Regions from separate parts of the Rhodococcus sovatensis genome, predicted to be linked through region 3. Evidence: predicted binding sites of a transcription regulator. Region 3 holds the regulator's gene; each other region holds the start of a gene.
What was found. The regulator LexA, encoded in region 3, represses DNA repair genes until DNA is damaged. The targets are predictions, from matches to a motif close to CGAACANNTGTTCG.
Positions count from the first base shown of each region.

Region 1: WDS16_RS18270 (HNH endonuclease signature motif containing protein) is a predicted target of LexA. The motif match lies at 3,686-3,699, and genes of this name have one in related genera.
Region 2: WDS16_RS15980 (HNH endonuclease signature motif containing protein) is a predicted target of LexA. The motif match lies at 3,384-3,397, and genes of this name have one in related genera.

Region 1 covers NZ_CP147846.1:3,935,496-3,942,347, forward strand. The annotation lists gene fgd (glucose-6-phosphate dehydrogenase (coenzyme-F420)) at 98-1,111, opposite strand; gene WDS16_RS18250 (YidH family protein) at 1,188-1,535, opposite strand; gene WDS16_RS18255 (GNAT family N-acetyltransferase) at 1,543-2,271, opposite strand; gene WDS16_RS18260 (dodecin) at 2,406-2,612, shown strand; gene WDS16_RS18265 (NADP-dependent oxidoreductase) at 2,649-3,590, opposite strand; gene WDS16_RS18270 (HNH endonuclease signature motif containing protein) at 3,715-5,724, shown strand; gene WDS16_RS18275 (hypothetical protein) at 5,709-6,852, opposite strand, start outside.
Region 2 covers NZ_CP147846.1:3,462,840-3,469,691, forward strand. The annotation lists gene WDS16_RS15975 (MerR family transcriptional regulator) at 140-1,186, opposite strand; gene WDS16_RS15980 (HNH endonuclease signature motif containing protein) at 1,232-3,361, opposite strand; gene WDS16_RS15985 (CHAP domain-containing protein) at 3,555-4,145, shown strand; gene WDS16_RS15990 (maleylpyruvate isomerase family mycothiol-dependent enzyme) at 4,236-4,856, shown strand; gene WDS16_RS15995 (acyl-CoA synthetase) at 4,868-6,268, opposite strand; gene WDS16_RS16000 (hypothetical protein) at 6,286-6,681, shown strand; gene dapC (succinyldiaminopimelate transaminase) at 6,692-6,852, opposite strand, start outside.
Region 3 covers NZ_CP147846.1:2,357,739-2,364,590, reverse strand. The annotation lists gene ptsP (phosphoenolpyruvate--protein phosphotransferase) at 1-763, shown strand, start outside; gene WDS16_RS10995 (uracil-xanthine permease family protein) at 821-2,086, shown strand; gene WDS16_RS10990 (acyl-CoA dehydrogenase family protein) at 2,196-3,338, shown strand; gene lexA (transcriptional repressor LexA) at 3,400-4,164, opposite strand; gene WDS16_RS10980 (hypothetical protein) at 4,438-4,800, shown strand; gene nrdR (transcriptional regulator NrdR) at 4,957-5,421, shown strand; gene hrpA (ATP-dependent RNA helicase HrpA) at 5,433-6,852, opposite strand, start outside.

The DNA.
Region 1 (6,852 bases), 1.6 Mb from region 3:
CGACTGCCCGGCCACCATCGCTTGAAAGGTCCATTCATACGCCATAGACGTATGAATGGACCTTTCAAGCGGTGTGGTGCCTGCGAACTACTTGAACTCAGCCGAGCGCGCGGAGCCTCGGCGCCAAATCACGCTCGAAGAGTTCGAGGAACCGCTTCTGGTCGTGGCCCGGGGCGTGGAAGACGAGGTGGTTCAGGCCCGCGTCGGTGTACTGCTTGACGAGTCCGACGGCCTCGTCTGGGTCGGAGGCGACGATCCAGCGCTTGGCGACCTGCTCGATCGGCAGTTCGTCGGCAGCCTTCTCCATTTCGATCGGATCCTCGATGGAGTGCTTCTGCTCCGGCGTCAACGACAGCGGTGCCCAGAAGCGAGTGTTCTCCAACGCCAGGTCGGGGTCGGTGTCGTACGAGATCTTGATTTCGATCATCTTGTCGATCTCGCCGGAGTCGCGCTCGGCCTTGCCTGCGCCTTCTTCGACGGCGGGAAGCAGCTTGTCGGTGTAGAGCTCCATGCCTTTGCCGGAGGTACAGATGAATCCGTCACCTGCGCGCCCTGCGTACCGCGCCACTACAGGCCCGCCGGCCGCGATGTAGACCGGAATACCGCCCTCGGGAACGTCGTAGATCGACGCGCCCTTGGTGGTGTAGTAGTCGCCGTCGAAGTCGACGCGGTCTCCGAGCCACAGTTCGCGCATCAGCCGAACGGACTCGCGCAGCCGTGCGAAGCGTTCCTTGAACTCGGGCCATTCGCCGGTGAATCCGGTCGCGATTTCGTTGAGAGCTTCACCGGTGCCGACGCCGAGCATGATCCGCCCCGGGTACAGGCAGCCCATCGTCGCGAAGGCTTGTGCGATGACCGCGGGGTTGTAGCGGAACGTCGGCGTCAACACCGAGGTGCCGAGCTGGATCGTGTTGGTTCGCTCGCCGACCGCCGTCATCCATGCCAGCGAGAACGGTGCATGCCCACCTTCGTGTCGCCACGGCTGGAAGTGGTCGCTGACCGTCGCGGAGTCCATTCCGTGCTGCTCTGCGAGAACGCCGAGTTCGACGAGCTCCCGCGGACCGAACTGTTCCGCCGACGCCTTGTATCCGAGTTTCAAAGCCTTCGCCACGCGCTGCTTCCTCTCTAAGACCGCTAAGTGTTCCGATTGTGCACTCTGCGTCGAGATGCCCGACACACTGGACCGACTACTTGATTCCCAATACCGTGACTACGGCCGCCAGCACAGCGATGGCTCCGATCCCGACAGCGAAGATCCAGAGGTCTTTGGCCTCGGGCATCGGTGCACCGGTTTCGAGGGCTTTACGAACCTGCAGCCATCTCCGAAGCCCGACCATCGATGCGGATGCCGCCATCACGATCAACACGAGACCGAGCGTCGTCCTGACCCATCCAGTGCTGAAGTCGGGAACAAGATGTACGACGGCTATGCCGCCGGCGAGCAGTCCCAACGACGTGCGCATCCACGCGAGAAACGTCCGTTCGCTGGCGAGGGTGAAGCGCTCGTCGGGACGGGTTTCCGGTGAGTCGGCCACCACTCCATCATGCCGGTCCACCGTCGAGACTGCTCGTGGGCGTGCGCACCAGCGTCAGCAGCGACCTCTCGCGAAGCTCGAATCCAATCGACAAATACAGGCGGATGGCGCTTTCGTTCGAGGCCGACGCGTGCAGAAACGGTGTTTCCCCGCGTTCGCGGATACCGTGGCCGACGGCCCGAACGAGCTCGGTTGCCAGCCCCCTCCCCCGATAGGCAGGGTCGGTGCACACGGCGCTGATCTCGGTCCAGCCGGTCGGACGCATCCGTTCACCGGCCATCGCGGCGAGCCTGCCACCCTCCCTGATGCCGAGGTACGTGCCGAGCTCGTGGGTACGCGACAGGAACGGGCCGGGTTTGGTCTGCCTGACGAGTTCGAGCATGTCAGGGACGTCCGACGCCCCGAGTACGACTGCATCGGGGTGCGGTCGAGTATCGAGGTGGTGACCGACGAGCTGTACCAGTTCGAATCGATCGACGATGTGCCAGTGCGCGGGAACACGATGGTCGACGCCGCGCAGGGAGACCACTTGACCGGGACCGAAAAGTTCCACGATGTCATCGAAGTCCGCGTCCTCGATGACGGGCGGGTGGCCGAGAAACGGTGAAATTTCCGGATCGAAGCGCGAGGTCTTGCCGACGGTCTGCGCGAACCGCGAGTGTGCTCCCCGCAGCGACCCCCGGATGGGGTCGTCGAGTGGGTGGATGTCGGGTTCGCCGATGGACTGCGTACTCACCGTCCGCCTCTCATTGTCGTATTCCGCGCGAATCAGCATGCAGCTGCCTCGCGAATATGCCTCGAATCCGAGGAATCCATAGAAGCATGGACGTGCACGACTGATGACCACCGACCGAGCAGGAGCATCGTCACATGAGCGACAACGTCTACCGCGTCACCGAGATCGTCGGAACCTCGAGCGAGAGCAGCGACGATGCCGTGCGCAAGGCAATCGCACGCGCGAACGCCACGCTGAAGAACCTGGACTGGTTCGAGGTCGTCGAGACCCGGGGCCACATCGAAAACGGTGCTATCGCGCACTTTCAGGTTACGGTGAAGGTCGGCTTCAAGCTGGAGTGACGAGGTAGTTTCGACGTGTCCCACTACTGATGCCGGTCAAGGGATCAGAATGAACTTTCCGCGCGGGTGCTCCGATTTCAGTGCCTGGTGCGCCTCGGCTGCCTGGTCGAGCGGAAAGGTCTTGGCGATCTGAACCGTCAATTCGCCTGCGCCAGCCAAGTTCACCAAATCGAGGCGAGCCGCCTTGCGCCGCTTCGCGCTTTCTCCGTCCCCACCCCCGACCGACACGAAGCCGTCCTCGGTAGCGCGCCCCATCGCCGCGATAGTGACGATGCGCTTCTTGTCGGCGACCAATGCCAACGACACGTCCACCGCCTCGTCCGTGCCCGCGGTGTCGATGGCGACGTCGATACCGCTGGGCGCGATCTCGTGGATTCGATCCAGCAGACCGTCGCCGTATTCGACCGGCTCCGCACCGTAGGCGCGCAGCGCATCATGGTTGACGGCACGCGCAGTGCCGATGACGCGGGCTCCGCGCGCCTTCGCTTGTTGAACGACCATCGATCCGACACCACCCGCTGCACCGTGCACGAGCACGGTGTCCCCCTCCGATACGCCGGTCACTTCGAGGGTGTCGAACGCGGTGCCCGCTACCGCGAGCAGACCGGCTGCAACTTCCCAATTCAGTGTCTTCGGCTTCGGCAGTACGGCTTCGGCCGGTACCAAGAGCTTTTCGGCGTACGTCCCTTGCGCGCCCGACACGATTACCTCGTCGCCCACGGAAACAGGACCACCCGGACCTGACGAGTTGTTCCCCACCGCGACCACGACACCACTTGCCTCGCTACCGAGGTGCAGGGGAAGAGTCGAAGGATCCGTCCCGAATGCCCCGCTGTACGACTTGTAGTCGAACGGGTTCACGCCGATCGCCTTGACCTCGACGAGTACCTGACCTGCCGCGGGTGCGGCGACAGCCTCGTCCACGATGCGTACGACTTCCGGTCCACCGAATGCTGTTGCTACCGCCACTCGCGTCATGCTCCGACCAACTTTCCCGCGGCGCGGATTGTTCCCGAAGTGGCTCTCGAATCCTGCGAGGTTCGAGGCGGTGTTCCTCGCTGAACCCTTGCGTTCGAACAGGTGTTCGAGTAGTCTTCGTGTTATGGGGATGCCGGGGGGCGATATGGACGAGTGGCGACGCGAGACCGAGTTGGGTGTGTCGAGCTTGCTGGTCGGCTTGTCCGATGCCCGGCGTGCTGAGAATGTTGCGTCGGCGGTCCTGGTTCGTCGGTTGTACGGTCTTGTCGATTTCCGGGTGTGTGCGGAGGCGGAGCTGTTCGATGCCGGTGGGGATGCCGATCTTGCGCGTGCGGAGAGGGCTGCTGAATGTGAAGCAGCGGTGGCGCTGTCGCTGTCTCGGACGGTCACGCGGGAGATGATCGTGGTCGGTAAGCAGTTGGCGTGGCGTCTGCATGGGGTCGATGCTGCGTTCGCTGCGGGTGATCTGGATTATTCGCGGGTGCGGGCGATTGCGTTGACGTTGGTCAAGGCCAGTGATGAGACGGTGCAGGCGATCGAGGCTGATGTGCTGGCTGCAGCGTATCGCTGCAATGCCAAGGCGCTGCGTGAGCGGGTGTGGAGTCGGTGGATCGACCATGACGACGCCGAGGCGAACGCGGCACGAAAGGCTGCCGAATCCGAGGAACGGTGCGCGAGCATCAAGCGATGCGATGACGGTATGGCGAGTTTGTTTGCGAAGATGACGGCGCTCGAGGGCGCCGAATGTGACTCCCTTCTCGAGGAGTTGGCCGGGACTGTGTGTTCGCGTGATCCGCGGAGCAAGAAGCAGTTGCGTGGGTATGCGTTGATTGCGCTGATTCACCGTGAGGATGTGATCGCGTGCCTGTGTGGCCATCAGGGGTGTGCGGTCGGTGGTGCTGCGGATTTGATGAAGCCTCGCCGTACGCATCTGCTGCAGATCATGATCAGTATCGAGTCGCTGCTCGGATTGTCCGGTGACCCGGCCACTCTCGGTGATGGGACCGTCCTCGATCCGGAGACCGCGCGCATGATCGCCGGTGATGCTCGATGGCAGGTCTTTCTCACCGAAGTGCTCGACGCTGCCCGGGCACAGGCGAGCCCCGACGCCGCCCCCGAGCCCGAGTCCGTGACCGAGACCGAGACCGAGCCTGCGCCCGCGCCCGAGCCCGAGCCCGAGTCTGGTGGTGGTGTCGCCAATTCCGGGTCGGCCGGTGGACCGCGTGCGTTCCGGATCATCGCGCGGGGCCGGGTTCGTCCTGCCGCGTCGCTTCCCGATCCGACACTCGGACGAACTCGTTCACCTGTGGCAGGAGGTGCTGGGCGTGCACGGTCCTCCGCGGGTGGTGAGGTGGCACTGTCGGAGGCTATTGCTGCTTTCCTCGCCGCAGCCGCCGCGGATCCGTCACTGGCGGCGGGGAGTGACCCGGACGGTCACGGCGGTATGACCGAACCACCGCCGGGGGCACTGACGTACCGGCCATCGGCAGAACTCGTCGCGCTCACGCGCGCAACATATTGCACGTGCACCTTCCCGGGCTGCAGTGTGCCCGCAGCCCGATGCGACATCGACCACATCGTCGCGTTCGACCACAACGACCCGGTCGCCGGCGGCTGGACGATCCAGTCGAATCTGCAACCACTGTGCCACTACCATCACCAAGCGAAAACACTGAAGCTGTGGGCCGCAGCACGATTGAACGGAGACGGAATCTTCTGGACCTCATGTTCAGGTCTACGCAGGATCACACCCTCGACGTACGGGTCGGTGATGGTTCCGGACGATTTCGTCCACAACCGGCCCTCGTCACCGTCACCGGACCCCGCGACCGATCACTACTACCAACACGTCGCTGACCCATGTGCTCCCGAGGAGGCGGCAGCGGCATCTGTTCGCGAGCGACCCGCCGATGACCTCTACGAACCCACCTGGTGGGAAACCAACATCGGCGAGAACAGCGAGTGGGGCGATCTGATCGACACCGACAGAGCAGCCTTCGTGCCCTCACTCGGCGATATCGCCCGACTCGAGGACCCGAAAGCCCGCGAAGAAGCGATCTTCCTCAGAGAACGGTTTCTCGAACACCGAGCCATCGTCACAGCACGCGACCGCTACCGCTACCCACCATTCTGAACAGCCACCGAACCTACCCGCCGCGTCAACAGCCATGCCGCCAGAGCGCACACAGCGATCGTCGCGAACGCTGCCACGTCGGCCACAACGAGCGCTGCCTGCGTAGGTCCGATGGCCACCCAACCGAATTGCCCCGAGTACGCCGTCCACCCCACATCCGCTGTATACGGAACGACGATCAACACCGGCGCGAGAAGCGCAGGGACCGCAACACCACCCGGCGCAGGCAAACTGGAAGCGAGCACAAACGCCGCAACGGACGGCAGCGCAATCGCGACGAGGCCCTCATCCGCGAGTCCGACACCGGCGACGACGGCGAGAAGCCCGATTCCGACGACCGGTTTCGGCCACCTCCACCCCGCAAACAGCCCGGGGAGTGAAGTCGACACAACGACCACGACCAGCCATCGGTCGGTCACGAAGACCGGTTGCGGATCGACCGCCGCGATCGCGAGACCGGCAACCAGAACCAGCCCCGTCGCCCGGGGTAGCCACACTGCACCTCCAACCACCGCAGCGACGACGACCGACCAGGCAACCGTCGCCTGCCACGTGGCGCCCGGATAGCTGCGGTCATCGATCGAGAGCCCAAAGACCCAGTGCACTAGCAGCATGAGGGCGGGAAGAGCAAGACCGACAATCAGGGCCCGCAGCTCGCTCGCCTCGACCCGCAACCGAACCGGCAAGCAGAGCAAGGTGAAACCCACCGTGGCAGCCAGGAGTAGCCACATCGTCGACGAACCGAGACCCTCACCGTCCGGCAAGTAATCCGCATATCGCCGCGGCGTCGTACTGACGGGGCCGAGCGAACCGAGCAGCACACCAACGGCAAGCGCGGCCTGCAGGCTCCTTCGCGACGTGCACAGCACGAGGAGCCCGCCCAGTATCAGCCCCGCTCCTGTTCCGCTCGCGAACAAGCCTGGCGTCCCGGAGATCAGCAGCGGAACCGACACCAGCGCAGCCCCAGCCGCCACAGACCCCGCCACGCCAGCCCCAGCCGCCGTCCCGGCGCGCGAGAGCACCACTACTGCCAACACCGCCACGACCGCAGCCAGAGCTGCAGCCGCGGTACTGCCGAGATGCGGGAGATCTTCCGATCCGCGTTCGTTCAGGACCATTCCGACCACC
Region 2 (6,852 bases), 1.1 Mb from region 3:
GCTTGTGAACCGGACCGATTGGTTGGATCAGAACCGGCAACAACCGGAAGTGCACACGAGGGCGAAATCGACAGTGCGACGCCTGACAAGCACTACGGCTGTCACATGAGTCGCGGTCACGAGTGCGACAGTAGCAGCATCACTGGAAGGTTCTCGGGTCCACGGGCATCGCCAACGTAGTGAGGTCCCCGTTGTCGGCGGACCTGACCACGACCGGCATGTCCGGGCCGCTGATATCGATCATGACGTCCGGACCCAGCGCCGACGCTACGGCGGGATACAGAGTCGTCACCGCGAACGCCAGGTCGATCGACGCTCCCGTGGTCGTCGCCTCGATGTCGGAATGTGCGGTCGAACCCGGTGCCGATACCCGTACGCAGTCCACCCCCACCGCCACGTTCAGATACTTGTTCTCCTGGTTTTCGATCGACTTCTGCAGTGCAGCTTTGGACAGCACGACGCGGGTCGTCACCTTGGGCAGCGAGTCCAGCATGGACCGATAGTTCGGAAACTCCTCCTGAAGCGTTCTGCAATGTCTGTCGGCAGGTTGAAAGTCGACACCGGACGGTCCGATGCTCAGGTTCACCCGATGCTGCTGCCGAACTGCAGGCAAAGCCGACCGGAGATCGTCGCCGTCGATGAGAACCGACCATGTCGACGAAACCTGCTGCGCCACTTGAATCGTGCGGGTCGACAGCCTGAAACGATCGGTTGCAGTGAGGGTCAGAACATCGTCCTGCGCTTCCAGGTACACCCCTGCCAGCACAGGATGGTCGGGGTCATGCGCTGTCGCAGTGAGGATCTGCTCGACGGCGTTGGCAAAGATCGGTCCGTTCACAGTCATCATGGTTTTCCCTTTCTCGGGGTGGAGTGCTGCGCGTATGTCGCCTGCCGCCTGTCGAGCTCGGTGAGCGTCGTCGAACAGGATGTTGACGTGCTCGTCGATGTGCGCGGTGTCGCCGGCGAGGACACGCGCTACCTTGTCCAGCGGCATATCGATCTCTCGAAGACGCCTGACGGTCACGGCTTGCGCAACTTGTTCGGGTGCGTAGTAGCGATAACCGGTCGACTCGTCCACCCATGCCGGCAGCAGCACGGACGAATCTGCGTAGAAGCGCAGCGAGCCAGGTGTCAAACCCGTTGCGCGAGCGAATGCTCCGATTGTCATCAGTTCCGATGTGGTCACTCGTTCATCCTCAGGTCTCGGGTAACCCGAAGGTCAAGTGGGCGGTCATAGCTCGGGTGGGCTGAAGTAGTTGTTGCCGTGTGGGTCGGTGGTGCGGATGACGTCGTCGGGGAGTCGTTCGGTGGTCCACAGTTTGCTGGTTTTGAGGTTGTGGTGGGTGCGGCAGAAGGGGCCGAGGTTAGTGGCGATGGTCCAGCCTCCGTGTTCGGGGTTGCGGTGGTCGAATTCGACGATGTGGTCGAGGTCGCAGCGGACCGAGGGAACGGTGCAGCCGGGGTGTCGGCAGGTGGGATGCTGAGTGCGGACCCACTGTGCAAGGGTTGCGCTGGGGGTGTAGCGCAGCGCCCCGGGCGGCGGTGTGTGGTGTCCTCCGTGGCCGTCGGGGTATTCGGCGTGGCTATGAGTGGAATCGTCGGCGACGAGGGTGCGGTAGTGCTCGGCGAGGAGTCCCGCTGTCAGCCTCGGGAGAGTGCCGGCGGGTGGGTTTGTCTCTGTTGGGGTGGGTGGGTCCGGGAGGTGTCCGGCGGGCAGGGTTGTGGTACGCCCCACGACGAGGTCGGTTGTGGCGCTGATAGGTTCGGGCCCGACCATCTGAGCGAGGGTGTCGGGGTCGTAGATCATGCCGGTATCGGTATCGGTATCGGTATCTGTGTCGGGGTGAGGTTCGGGTTTGTTGTCGGTGTGGTTGTCGGTGTGGTTGTCGAGGGCGGTGCGGCGGCGGTCGTCTGCTCGTTGTTCGGCGTTCGGGGCATTCATGCGGGTCGGTAGTGAGGAGGTGTGCTGCTCGTGTTCGTTTGCGGCGCGGTCGAGGAACTCGGCCAGCGTTCTGCCCGCGGCAGTTCCCCCGCCCGTACTCATGCCCGTGCCTGTGCCGGTGCCTGTTGGGCGTGACTGTGCGCCGCAGGTGCAGGTGCAGTGCGGGGTGTGTGGTGGTTCGGGTTGTGGTGGTGGGTCGTGGTCGGTGAGGGTGTCGAGGTAGCGGCGGCTGGCGGTGAAGATGATTTGCCAGGTGGCGTCGCGGGCCATCTCGCGCAGGGTGGTGGGGTCGAAGTGTCCGTAGCCGTGCAGGTAGGCCGAGTGGTTGTGGATTCCGAGGACGGTTTCGAGGTCGGCGGTGATGTGGATCAGTGGTGTCGATGGCGGGGTGCTCATGCCGTCTGGGTGGCGGACGGCGTCGGGGAGTGGGCGTCCGCAGGTGCAGTGCCCGGCGTCGGGGGCTGCGGGGAAGGGAGTTCGAGAGCCGTCGCCCGGTCCCCCCTCACCAGAGCCACTGTCACCGGGTCCACCACCGCCAGGCTCGCCCTCACCCGGCCCACCATCGTCGGACCCACCATCGTCAGAGCCACCGTCACCACAGCCGCCCGGCCCACAGTCACCCGGTCCACAGTCACCCGGTCCACTGTCTTCGGACCTACTTTCGGTGGGGGCTGGCTCGGTTGCGAGGCAGTGGGGTTGTCCGCAGAGGCAGGTGAGGTGTCCGCCGCGGGTGAGGGCGATGAAGGCGTCGGATCTGCGGGTGTCGAGGGTACGGGGGTCTAGGGGGCATACGCGTGCGGTTTGGCTGTCGAGGAGTGCGGTGAGTTCGGCGGCGTCGGCCGCGCCGAGGACGGCGGACATGCGGGCCATTCCGCGTGGCAGTGGGGTGAGGCGTACTTTTTTGGTGGTGTTCGCGGCGCGTCTGCGGGCGCGGGTGTCGAAGTCGGGGTCCAGGGTGGTGATCATTCGGTCGATTTCGCGGCCGAGTCGTTCGCGGGTGAAGTGAGCGGTGGCGGCGACGATGTCGGGTTCGAGGGCGGCGAGGATTTCCGGTGCCGCGCCGAGCGTGTGGTCGCGGATGGTGCGGAGAATCTCCAGGCTGATGGCGCCGTCGGTGAACAGTTCTCGGTAGCAGGTTCTGCTACCCCACCAGACGTTCAGTGCGGACTCTAGGGTTCCGGGTGTGGTGGTAGTGGCGCAGGCGAGCTCGTTGATCGCTGAGGTGTGGGCGATACGGTCGGCGTCGAGGGAGCGTGGGATCGATTCGGTGTCGAAGCGTGCGATTCGGGAGTCGTAGAAGCGTTCGACAGAGGCGAGGTAGTGCGCGTGGGCGGCGTTGAAGGCTGTGTATGCGGAGACCGCTTCGTCGAGGCCAATCACATCGTCGAGCAGGGTGCCCTCACGCTCAGTCGCCGCCATGCTCGGTCACCTCCGCATTATTCGAATGTATGTTCGATTCGTGCAAGAACTGTAACCCACCCCACCGACACAGTCACCAAACCTGCACAGACGCACCCCCATTCGCGCGAATCAGCTCACATCCGAACCCCGTCTTGGGCTGATGCGGTTCCCGAACCAGCTCATACTTCAGACCAGCCGGTACATTCGATGGATGAGCATCGACTCCCCCGCCAAGCCCAAGCGTCGCACTGCTCGGTGGATCGCGGGGATTATCGCGGCGGTGATCGTGATCGCTGCAGGCGTCCTGTGGGTGGCGCCGAGCCGATACTTGCCATGGGACACGACGCCGTTCCCCGAGATCGACACGTCAGCCCTCACCTCCGAGCAGGCGACGGTAGTCGAGCTCGTCCGAGCCGAACACGAGCGGCAACGTCCGGGGACGTTCTATTCCGAGGGCGTCGACGAGGCGTGGTGCGCGAACTTCGTCAGCTGGATCATGAACGAGGCCGGACAACCGCTGAGCAACCCGAACTCGGGCAGCTGGCGAATCCCGGGGGTGTACACGCTCACGGAGTACTACCAGGCGCAGGGCAAGTTCGAACCGAAGGGATACGTCCCTTCGGTCGGCGATGTGGTGTTGTACGACAACAGCAGCTGGGTCGGCCAGCACACCAACATCGTCGTCGCGGTCGATGGCGACACCGCAACCACTGTGGGCGGCAACGAGCTCGGGAAGATTCGTGTCCACACCGTCGATGTGCTGTCCGACTCGGCGATCGTCGGATTCGGCACCCTCGCCTAGAACGCTCCCACCACACTCGCGGTGACTTTCGCTTCCCCACCGAGTCGGTACCTCCAGCAGATCGACTCGGATACGAAGGAGCACTCGACTGTGCCATCGAACTTCAGTGATGACCTGATCAGAAAGATGACCAGCGAGCAGCGCGCGGCAACGGTCGCGTTGCTCGACACCCTCACCGACGACCAATGGCGTCGGATGACTCTGTGCAGCGGATGGACCACCGAGCACCTCGCAGCTCACCTGTCGATGAGTTTTCGGATCGGCATGCCGCGTTTGGCGGTGGCGATGCTTCGCTCACGCGGCAACTTCGACAAGGCCGCCGACTCGCTCGCGCGCCGCGACGTGAACCGCATGACGAGGACCGAACTGGTCGATTCGTTGCGCGAGAATGTGACCACCGACTGGTCACCCCCGGGAGGTGATCTCGTCGATTCACTCTGCCACGACGTCATTCATGGACTCGACCTCACCGAGGGCCTCGGCGTCCCGTCGACGGCTACCCGCGAAGCGTTGCAAGTAGTACTGCAGACCATCAGGGACAGAGACCGTATCGCCTATTTCGGTGGCGATCTCGCAGGACGCACGCTCGTTGCCTCCGATGTCGACTTCCGTGTGGGAGATGGTCCGGAACTCAGCGCACCAGCAGCTACCGTCGTGTTGGTGTTGACCGGCCGGATAACCGTCGACGGGAACCTTCGCCGAACTCCGTAGAGCGCGTGAATCTACCCCAACAGCTTCTTCTGCACCTTGCCCATTGCGTTGCGAGGAAGCGACTCCACGACGCGGATTTCCCTGGGCCGCTTGTGGATCGACAGCTCGGACGCCACCAGATCTATCAGCACCTGCGACTCCACGTCGCTGCCGACCACGAATGCGACGATCCGTTGTCCGAGATCCTCGTCGGGAACCCCGACCACGGCCACCTCGTCGACGCTGGCGTGACCGAGCAGAACGGTCTCGATCTCACCCGCGCCCACGCGGTAGCCGCCGGACTTGATCAGGTCCGTCGATGCTCGTCCGACGATGCGGTGAAAGCCGTCGGGGTCGACGACGGCCACATCGCCGGTGTCGAACCAGCCGTCCTCGGTGAACGACTTGGCCGTCGCTTCCGGGTTGTTCAGGTATCCGTCGAACATCATGGGTCCGCGTACCTGCAGTGCTCCGATGGACTCGCCGTCGTGCGGCAGGATTTCCTCGTTCTCACCGCGCAACCGAGTCTCGACGCCTTTCACCGGCAGCCCCACCGAGCCCGGCCTGCGGTCGCCGTCGGCGCGGGTGCTGATCGTGATGAGGGTCTCGCTCATGCCGTATCGCTCGATCGGCGCCTGCCCGGTAAGAGCGCGCAGCTTCTCGAACACGGGGACGGGCAACGGTGCACTTCCCGAGACGAGGAGCCGTGCAGTGGACAGCGCGCGGGCGGAGTCCTCGTCGGCCGCAATCCGCGACCAGACTGTCGGCACACCGAAGTAGAGCGATCCGTGGGCTGCTGCGTAGAGCGCAGGCGTCGGCTTGCCTGTGTGAATCACCGGGCTTCCGACACGCAGCGGTCCGAGCAGACCGAGTATGAGCCCGTGCACATGGAACAGCGGAAGACCGTGCACGAGTGTGTCTTTCCACGTCCACTGCCAGGCCTCGGCGAGCGCATCGATACCCGCAGCGATGGCCTGACGGGACAGCAGCACGCCCTTGGGAGGACCTGTAGTGCCGGAGGTGTAGAGGACGAACGCTATCGACGACGGGTGCGGGTCTGGATAGCTGTGCCACGACCTGGCGTGCTGCCGGACGGGTAATACCTGCAGTCCTGCCGTGTCCTCCGGCGCCTCCCCCAGCCATGCCTGCGCGCCCGAGTCGCGCAGTATGTGCTCACGCTCTGCTGGGCCCGCATCCGGCGGGACAGGGACGACTGTGACTCCGGCGATGAGACAGCCGACAACCGCGAGCACGGTCTTGACCGACGGTGTCGCCAGCACAGCCAGTCGCTCTGCCTGGGCTATGCGCTCGGCGACCGACGTCGCGGCACCGAGAATGTCGGCGCGGGACAATGCAATATCGCCGATGGTGACGGCGTCGGGAATGTCCTCGCCGCGGGCGACGGCGAGTGGGTTCAATGAACGAAGCAGCACATGGCTACCGTACATACATGGATGCCGACGGAATCGACACCGGCGACTACGCCGAATACATGACCGTCCCCGCCGGAGACTTGCAGCCCGGCGTCTATCTCATCGGGACCGATGCGGAACAGGACGCGGACACCGAGGAAGAACTGGAGGACGACCTCGACACCGACGACGACCTGGACATCGAACATGTCACCGACGGTGCTCCGAGACTCGTCTACTCCGTCCAATCCGACGACTTCTGGACGCGAGTCGAGCTCGCCGACCTACGCGCGACGCAGATCTACGAAGAAGCACACGCTCGAAACCCGTCGACCAATACCGAACCCAAGCGATTCACGACGGTAGAGGCGTTCGGAAGCAACGAGCTCGTCTACATCCTTCGCATCAGGCGCGGAGGGTGGGGAGACGAATGACCGGAGGCAGCTAGCTGCTCAATCGCTGTGCCGCGGCGTGAATACGCTCGTCCGTCGCGGTCAAGGCGATCCGTACGTGCTGGGATCCACCCGGGCCGTAGAACTCTCCTGGCGCCGCCAGGATGCCGCGCTCGGCGAGCCAGTCGACGGTGTCGCGGCACGGCTCGCCTC
Region 3 (6,852 bases):
CGAGCCGACCGTCGACGAGCAGGCCGAGATCTACGGGCAGGTTCTCGAGGCATTCGACGGACACAAGGTCGTCGTCCGCACCCTCGATGCAGGATCGGACAAGCCGCTTCGGTTCGCCAACCATGCCGACGAGGCAAACCCAGCGTTGGGGATCCGCGGTATCCGAATTGCAGAGCAGGACAGAGGAATTCTGTACCGCCAGCTCGACGGCATCGCCGCTGCCGCTGCAGCGACCGGATCGTCTCCATGGGTGATGGCGCCCATGATCGCTACCGCGGCGGAAGCCGCAGCGTTCGCCGCCGATGCGCGAGCCCGCGGTTTGAAGCCCGGCGTCATGATCGAGATTCCAGCCGCGGCGCTTCTCGCCGAGCACATCCTCGAGCATGTCGACTTCTTGTCGATCGGCACGAACGACCTCGCGCAGTACACGATGGCGGCCGACCGGATGTCCTCGCAGCTCGCATCGTTGACCGATCCTTGGCAACCCGCCGTCATAGCGCTCGTCGCTCACACCGCCAAGGCGGGTGCCGCAGCAGGAAAGCCGGTTGGAGTATGCGGCGAGGCAGCTGCAGATCCGCTGTTGGCGTGCGTTCTCGTCGGTCTCGGCGTCACGTCCCTGTCGGCGGCCTCGGCGGCGGTGGCTCATGTCGGAGCGAAGTTGTCCTCGGTGACGCTGGCACAGTGCATCGACGCTGCGGCCGCCGCATTGAAGACGGACAGTTCCACGGCAGCGCGTGCTGCCGCTGCTGCTGTATTGAACTGACTGCTGTATCGAACTGGCTGCATTGCGGATTCGGCTTCGCACTAGGATCGCTTCCTTGTGAGTCGAAATTTCGGATGGACCCTGCACGGGGACGGTAGAACGCCCTCTGCGGGCGCAGTGGTTGCACCCGACGAGCGGTTGACTTGGCCGCGCACCATCGGGATCGGTATGCAGCACGTCATCGCGATGTTCGGTGCGACCCTGCTCGTTCCGACGGTTACCGGGTTCCCGGTCACCACCACGTTGCTGTTCTCGGGCATCGGAACCGCGCTCTTCCTGATCATTACGCGCGGCCGAATTCCGAGCTATCTCGGCTCCTCGTTCGCGTTCATCGCGCCGTTGAGTGCCGCGCAGGCAGATGGTCCGGCAGCACAGCTCGGCGCTGTGATGTCCGTCGGAATCGTGCTCGCAGCTGTGGGTTTCATCGTGAAGTTCGCCGGCGGCCGAGTCATCGAAGCCGTCATGCCGCCCGTCGTCACAGGCGCAGTCGTGGTGCTCATCGGACTCAATCTGGCTCCTGCGGCAACCTCGTCCTTCGAGGCTCAGCCGCTGGTTGCAGTCGTCACGTTGCTCGCGATTGTGGTGGCGACCGTTGCTGGTCCCGGTTTGGTCGGGCGCCTCGGAATCCTCGTCGGCGTCATCCTCGGTTGGATCTTCGCCGCCGTGATCGGACAGATCGACCCGGCCAAGCTCGACGCGATGCGCGCGGCCTCCTGGGTCGGGATTCCGGAGTTCCGCGGCCCGACGTTCGAACTGTCTGTCGTACTCATCGCATTGCCGGTGGTGATAGTCCTCGTTGCCGAGAACGTCGGTCACGTCAAGGCCGTCTCGGCGATGACCGGCAAGTCACTCGACGACCTCGCCGGCGACGCACTCATCGCCGACGGTCTGGCGACGACACTCGCCGGTGCCGCAGGCGGATCGGGTACGACCACCTACGCCGAGAACATCGGTGTCATGGCGGCCACGAGGGTCTACTCGACCGCCGCGTACTGGGTCGCTGCTGCAACTGCCATCGTGCTGGCCTTCTCGCCGAAGTTCGGTGCCCTGGTATTCACCGTGCCCGACGGGGTCATCGGCGGAGCAACCCTGGTTCTCTACGGACTGATCGGCTTGCTGGGTGTACGTATCTGGACCGACAGCAAGGTGGACTTCACCGATCCGGTGAACCTCACCGTCGTCGCTGCCGCGTTGGTGGCAGGGATCGGCGACCTGACGCTGACGATCGGTTCGGTCGAACTCGGCGGAATCGCCTGGGGTTCGGTCGGAATTCTCGTGGGGTATCCAGTGATGCGCGCCCTGAACCGTCGAACTGCTCGCTAGTTCGGTCACCGATCACGCACGGCTCGGTCATCGACCAGGTCCGCGGGGTGGTCGTAGGGTTCTCCTAATGCCAGTTTTCGTACTGGACAGCATCGAAGGAGTGAATCTAGTGGACCGCACACTGTTCGAACCGGAGCACGATCTCTTCCGCGAGTCGTACCGCAAATTCCTCGACCAGCATGTCGCTCCGAATCACGCGCGGTGGGAGGAGCAGAACATCGTCGACCGCGACGTCTGGGTCGAAGCAGGTAAGCAGGGATTCCTCGGAACCGCAGTGCCAGAGGAGTTCGGCGGCGGCGGGGTCAAGGACTTTCGCTACAACGCCATCCTCACCGAGGAAACTACCCGCGGCGGGTACAGCGGGATCGGGTTCACACTTCACAACGACGTCGTCGCGCCGTACCTGATCGATCTGTCGAACGACGAGCAGAAGCAGCGATGGCTACCCGGGTTCTGCTCGGGCGAATTGATCACGGCGATCGCCATGACGGAACCTGGCACCGGTAGCGACCTTCAGGGCATCAAGACTCGTGCGGTGCGCGACGGCGACGAGTGGGTCCTCAACGGCTCCAAGACTTTCATCACCAACGGTATCAATGCCGATCTCATCATCGTCGTCGCATGTACCGACCCCGAGAAGGGCGCGCAGGGCTTCAGCCTCCTCGTCGTCGAGCGCGACATGCCTGGCTTCGAGCGAGGTCGCAATCTCGACAAGATCGGCATGAAAGCGCAAGATACCGCCGAACTCAGCTTCACCGACGTTCGAGTTCCTGCTGCGAACCTACTCGGCGACGAGGGCATGGGGTTCATCTACCTGATGCAGAATCTGCCTCAGGAGCGGCTGTCGATTGCGGTGGTCGCCGCGGCAGCGATGGAGTCTGCACTGGACATGACGATCCAGTACTGCCGAGACCGTAAGGCTTTCGGAAAGTCGATCGGCAAGTTCCAGAACACACGGTTCGTCCTCGCAGAACTCGCGACGGAGACCACGGCCACCAGAATCATGGTCGACAAGTTCATCGAACTGCTCAACGCCGGAACGCTCACAGTCCAGGAAGCCGCCATGGCGAAATGGTGGACGACAGAGAACCAGGTCCGGCTCATCGATAGGTGCCTGCAGTTGCACGGTGGGTACGGCTACATGAAAGAATACCCGATCGCCAAGGCGTACATGGATTCTCGTGTGCAGACGATCTACGGCGGTACAACCGAAATCATGAAGGAGATCATCGGTCGAGGACTCGATCTGTAACCTTCGATCAATACGAGAACGGCCCGCAACTCCTCTGGTTGCGGGCCGTTCTCGTATCGGGTCAGAGCTTGCGCATCACCGTTACGACTTTGCCGAGAATGGCAGCGTCGTTGCCCGGAATCGGCTCGAACAGTGGGTTGTGCGGCATCAGCCACACATCGCCCTTGCTGCGCTTGAAGGTCTTCACCGTGGCTTCGCCGTCGATCATCGCGGCCACGATGTCGCCGTTGTCGGCTACGCTCTGCTGCCGGACGACCACCCAATCGCCGTCGCAGATCGCTGCGTCGATCATCGACTCGCCGACGACTTTGAGCAGAAACAGCGAACCCTGCCCGACGAGCTCGCGGGGGAGTGGAAACACATCCTCCACCGCTTCCTCGGCGAGGATCGGTCCGCCGGCTGCGATTCTTCCCAACACCGGTACGAAGGTCGGCGTCGGAAGCTGATCTCCGTCCGGGGCCGAGCCGTCGGCCACAGCTGCCGCGTGGTCGGCCTGTACCTCGTCGAGTCCTCGGACGTCCACAGCTCGCGGACGATTCGGATCCCGACGAAGAAATCCTTTGCGTTCCAGCGTGCGGAGCTGGTGTGCGACCGACGAGGTCGAGGTCAGACCCACCGCGTCGCCGATCTCACGAATACTGGGTGGATATCCACGCTCGGTGACCGACGCCCGAATGACTTCGAGGACCTTGCGCTGACGTTCGGTCAGGCCGGCGTTGATATCGGTGCCTTCGCCCTCGAATGCTTTCGCGGTCGGGACAGCGGCCGGTTTTCCTGCCGACTTGGTCGTCGACTTCGCCGACCCTGACGAGGTCTCGTCCTTCATTCGTGGGTCCTCCTGGTCGTACGCGCGTTCGTCGCGGTCTCGACAATGTGTAGCGGATGAAAATTTCGACCGCCTGAACGCGTGGGGTGGATGTGACGTGTGGTTTCTGACACGAATCTAGCCCGAAAATGCCTCGTGATCAAACATCTGTTCGATCCGTGTCGCGTTTTCTGCTGACTTTGTCGGAGTCGCGTGATAGAACTTCGAACAAGCGTTCATCGAACGCCTGATCGAATAACGGGTTCGATCGCGTTCGACACCACGGAGGTTCCGATGACTATCTTGACCGACCACCGCCTCTTGACCGACCACCGCCTCTTGACCGATCACCGCACCCAGGTTGCTGCGCCTGTGCGCAACAGACGCCGCGCGACGCACGAGCGTCGGCGCTACGTTCTCGGCGCTGCCCCACAGGGCGGTTCACACGGGTCGTCCGGTGCCTGCGTGGACCGGGCACACCGTGACGAGAAGATCTCGTGGACAGCAATGGTGGTAGGCGTCCTGGTTACTGCGCTGGTGATTCTGGGATTCGTCGCAGTGGCGAATCTTCGCGCGGCCTCGATCGACTCGGCATCCACTCCTGCTGTAAACACAGTCGAACAGGGTCAGCTGCTTACCGTTCCTGCTTTGCCGTAGTCGACGTTCATGGCAACTCAGACGGTCGCTCCGTCGCGCCAGGCGCCTCGCTTGCTGGGCGATCGAGTTGCCTACGTGACGCTCCGAGTATCCTCGAAGCCTGCACCTCTCGGGAGTGATCGGGGAGCGTGCGACGGCTACGACGGAGGCGCACACATGCATTGCCCGTTCTGCAGGCATCCGGACTCTCGCGTGGTGGATTCGCGTGAAGCCGACGAGGGGCAGGCAATCCGTCGACGGCGATCGTGTCCGGAATGCGGCCGCCGATTCACCACCGTCGAAACGGCGGTGCTTGCAGTCGTCAAGCGTAGCGGCGTTACCGAACCTTTCTCACGGGACAAGGTCGTCAAAGGTGTCCGGCGGGCGTGCCAGGGCCGCGACGTGGACAACGATGCGTTGAACCTTTTGTCCCAGCAGGTCGAAGACGCAGTTCGCGCCTCAGGTTCCGCTGAGATCCCCAGCCACGAGGTGGGTTTGGCAATCCTCGGTCCGTTGCGGGATCTCGACGAGGTCGCATACCTCAGGTTCGCGTCGGTGTACCGATCCTTCAGTTCGGCCGAAGACTTCGAGAAGGAAATCCAAGACCTTCGTGCGCACCGCGAGTCGTCCTCGGTCGACTAGTTTCGCCGAGCTCAGTTCCGGCCAGCAGCATCGATAGCCTTGAGTACTCGTTTCTCCGAGACCGGGTAGGCCGTGCGAATGCTCTGGGCGAACAGCCCGACTCGCAGTTCCTCGATCATCCAGAAGATGTCGAGAACGGGCTTGGTGTGAAGTCGCGACTCCGGCAGCGATTTCAGCAACCGGTCGTAGGCTTCGTACACCCGGTCCAGAACATCCATGCCTGCATCGTCCCGCCCGGCGCTGCTCGGTAGGGCGTTCAGTCGGACAGATGCGGCGTTCAGGTAGCGCGGAATTTCCGCAAGGTGTGCCGAGCCGAATTCGAATACGAACCCGTCGAAGACCAGCCCGGCGAGTTGCTCGCGCACATCGTCGGCAGCGTCACCCTGCGTCGTGTCCAGTATCGCGCGTAGCCCGAGTGCTTCGACAAGGATCGGTCGAACGAGGGCAAGGATTCTCGACGTGCGGTCGGTGATCTCGGCATTGACGGCTCTGGACAGTGCTGCGAACTTCTCCGGAGATCGAACCGGTCCGCCATGTGCGTCCATCGACTCGTCGGCGGCGCTCGCACGGCAGTCCTCGAGTAGATCGTCGAGGCTGCCGTACGGGTTCTGTCCCAGCGCCAGACGCTCACGGGTCGGAATGCCCGCGATCAGAGCTTTCGTTCCGCGCGGCGCCGATTGGAGCAGGAGCGCACGGGTGCCGTCGCGCATCGCGGCACGTTGACTGGCAGGTGTGCTCAGAACGCGTACTGCGATGCCCCCGTTCTCCTTCACCAGTGCCGGATAACCTGTGACCGTCTGTCCGCCGACAGATTTGGTGACTGTCTCGTCGAGCGTGCCGAGGCTCGACGAGGTCCATGCCAACGCCGGCGCACGTTCGGCGCCGCCGACTGCGCTGGCCACCTCGCGTGTGACTCTGGGCGCGAGCGCTTTCCGCAGCTCGACGAGATCCTTGGCTGATCCGAGTATTTGTCCGTCCGTGTCCACTGCAACGAACGTCATCTTCAGGTGCGCGGGTAGTCCGTCGAGGTCGAAGTCGCTCGGGTCTATTCGGCACGAGCCGAGGCGCGACAGTTCGCGGGCCAGCGCGGTCGTCACCGGTTCGGAGCGTGGTGTCATCGCTGCCAGAGCTGCGGCGGCGAAGTCCGGTGCAGGGACGACGTTGCGGCGTTGAGCCTTGGGTAGCAACTTGATCAGCGTCGACACGAGCTCCGATCGCATGCCTGGCACGAGCCAATCGAAGCCGACCGGTTGAACTTGGGCGAGGAGCGCGATCGGAATCCGAGCGGTCACACCGTCGGCGGCCGCACCCGGTTCGAACTGATAGGCGAGCGGGAACTGGATGTCGCCCTGACGCCACGCGTCGGGGTAGTCGCCCCCGAGTACCGACGCGGCATCGGGGTTGACGACGGTGGCCGCCGTGAAGTCGAGC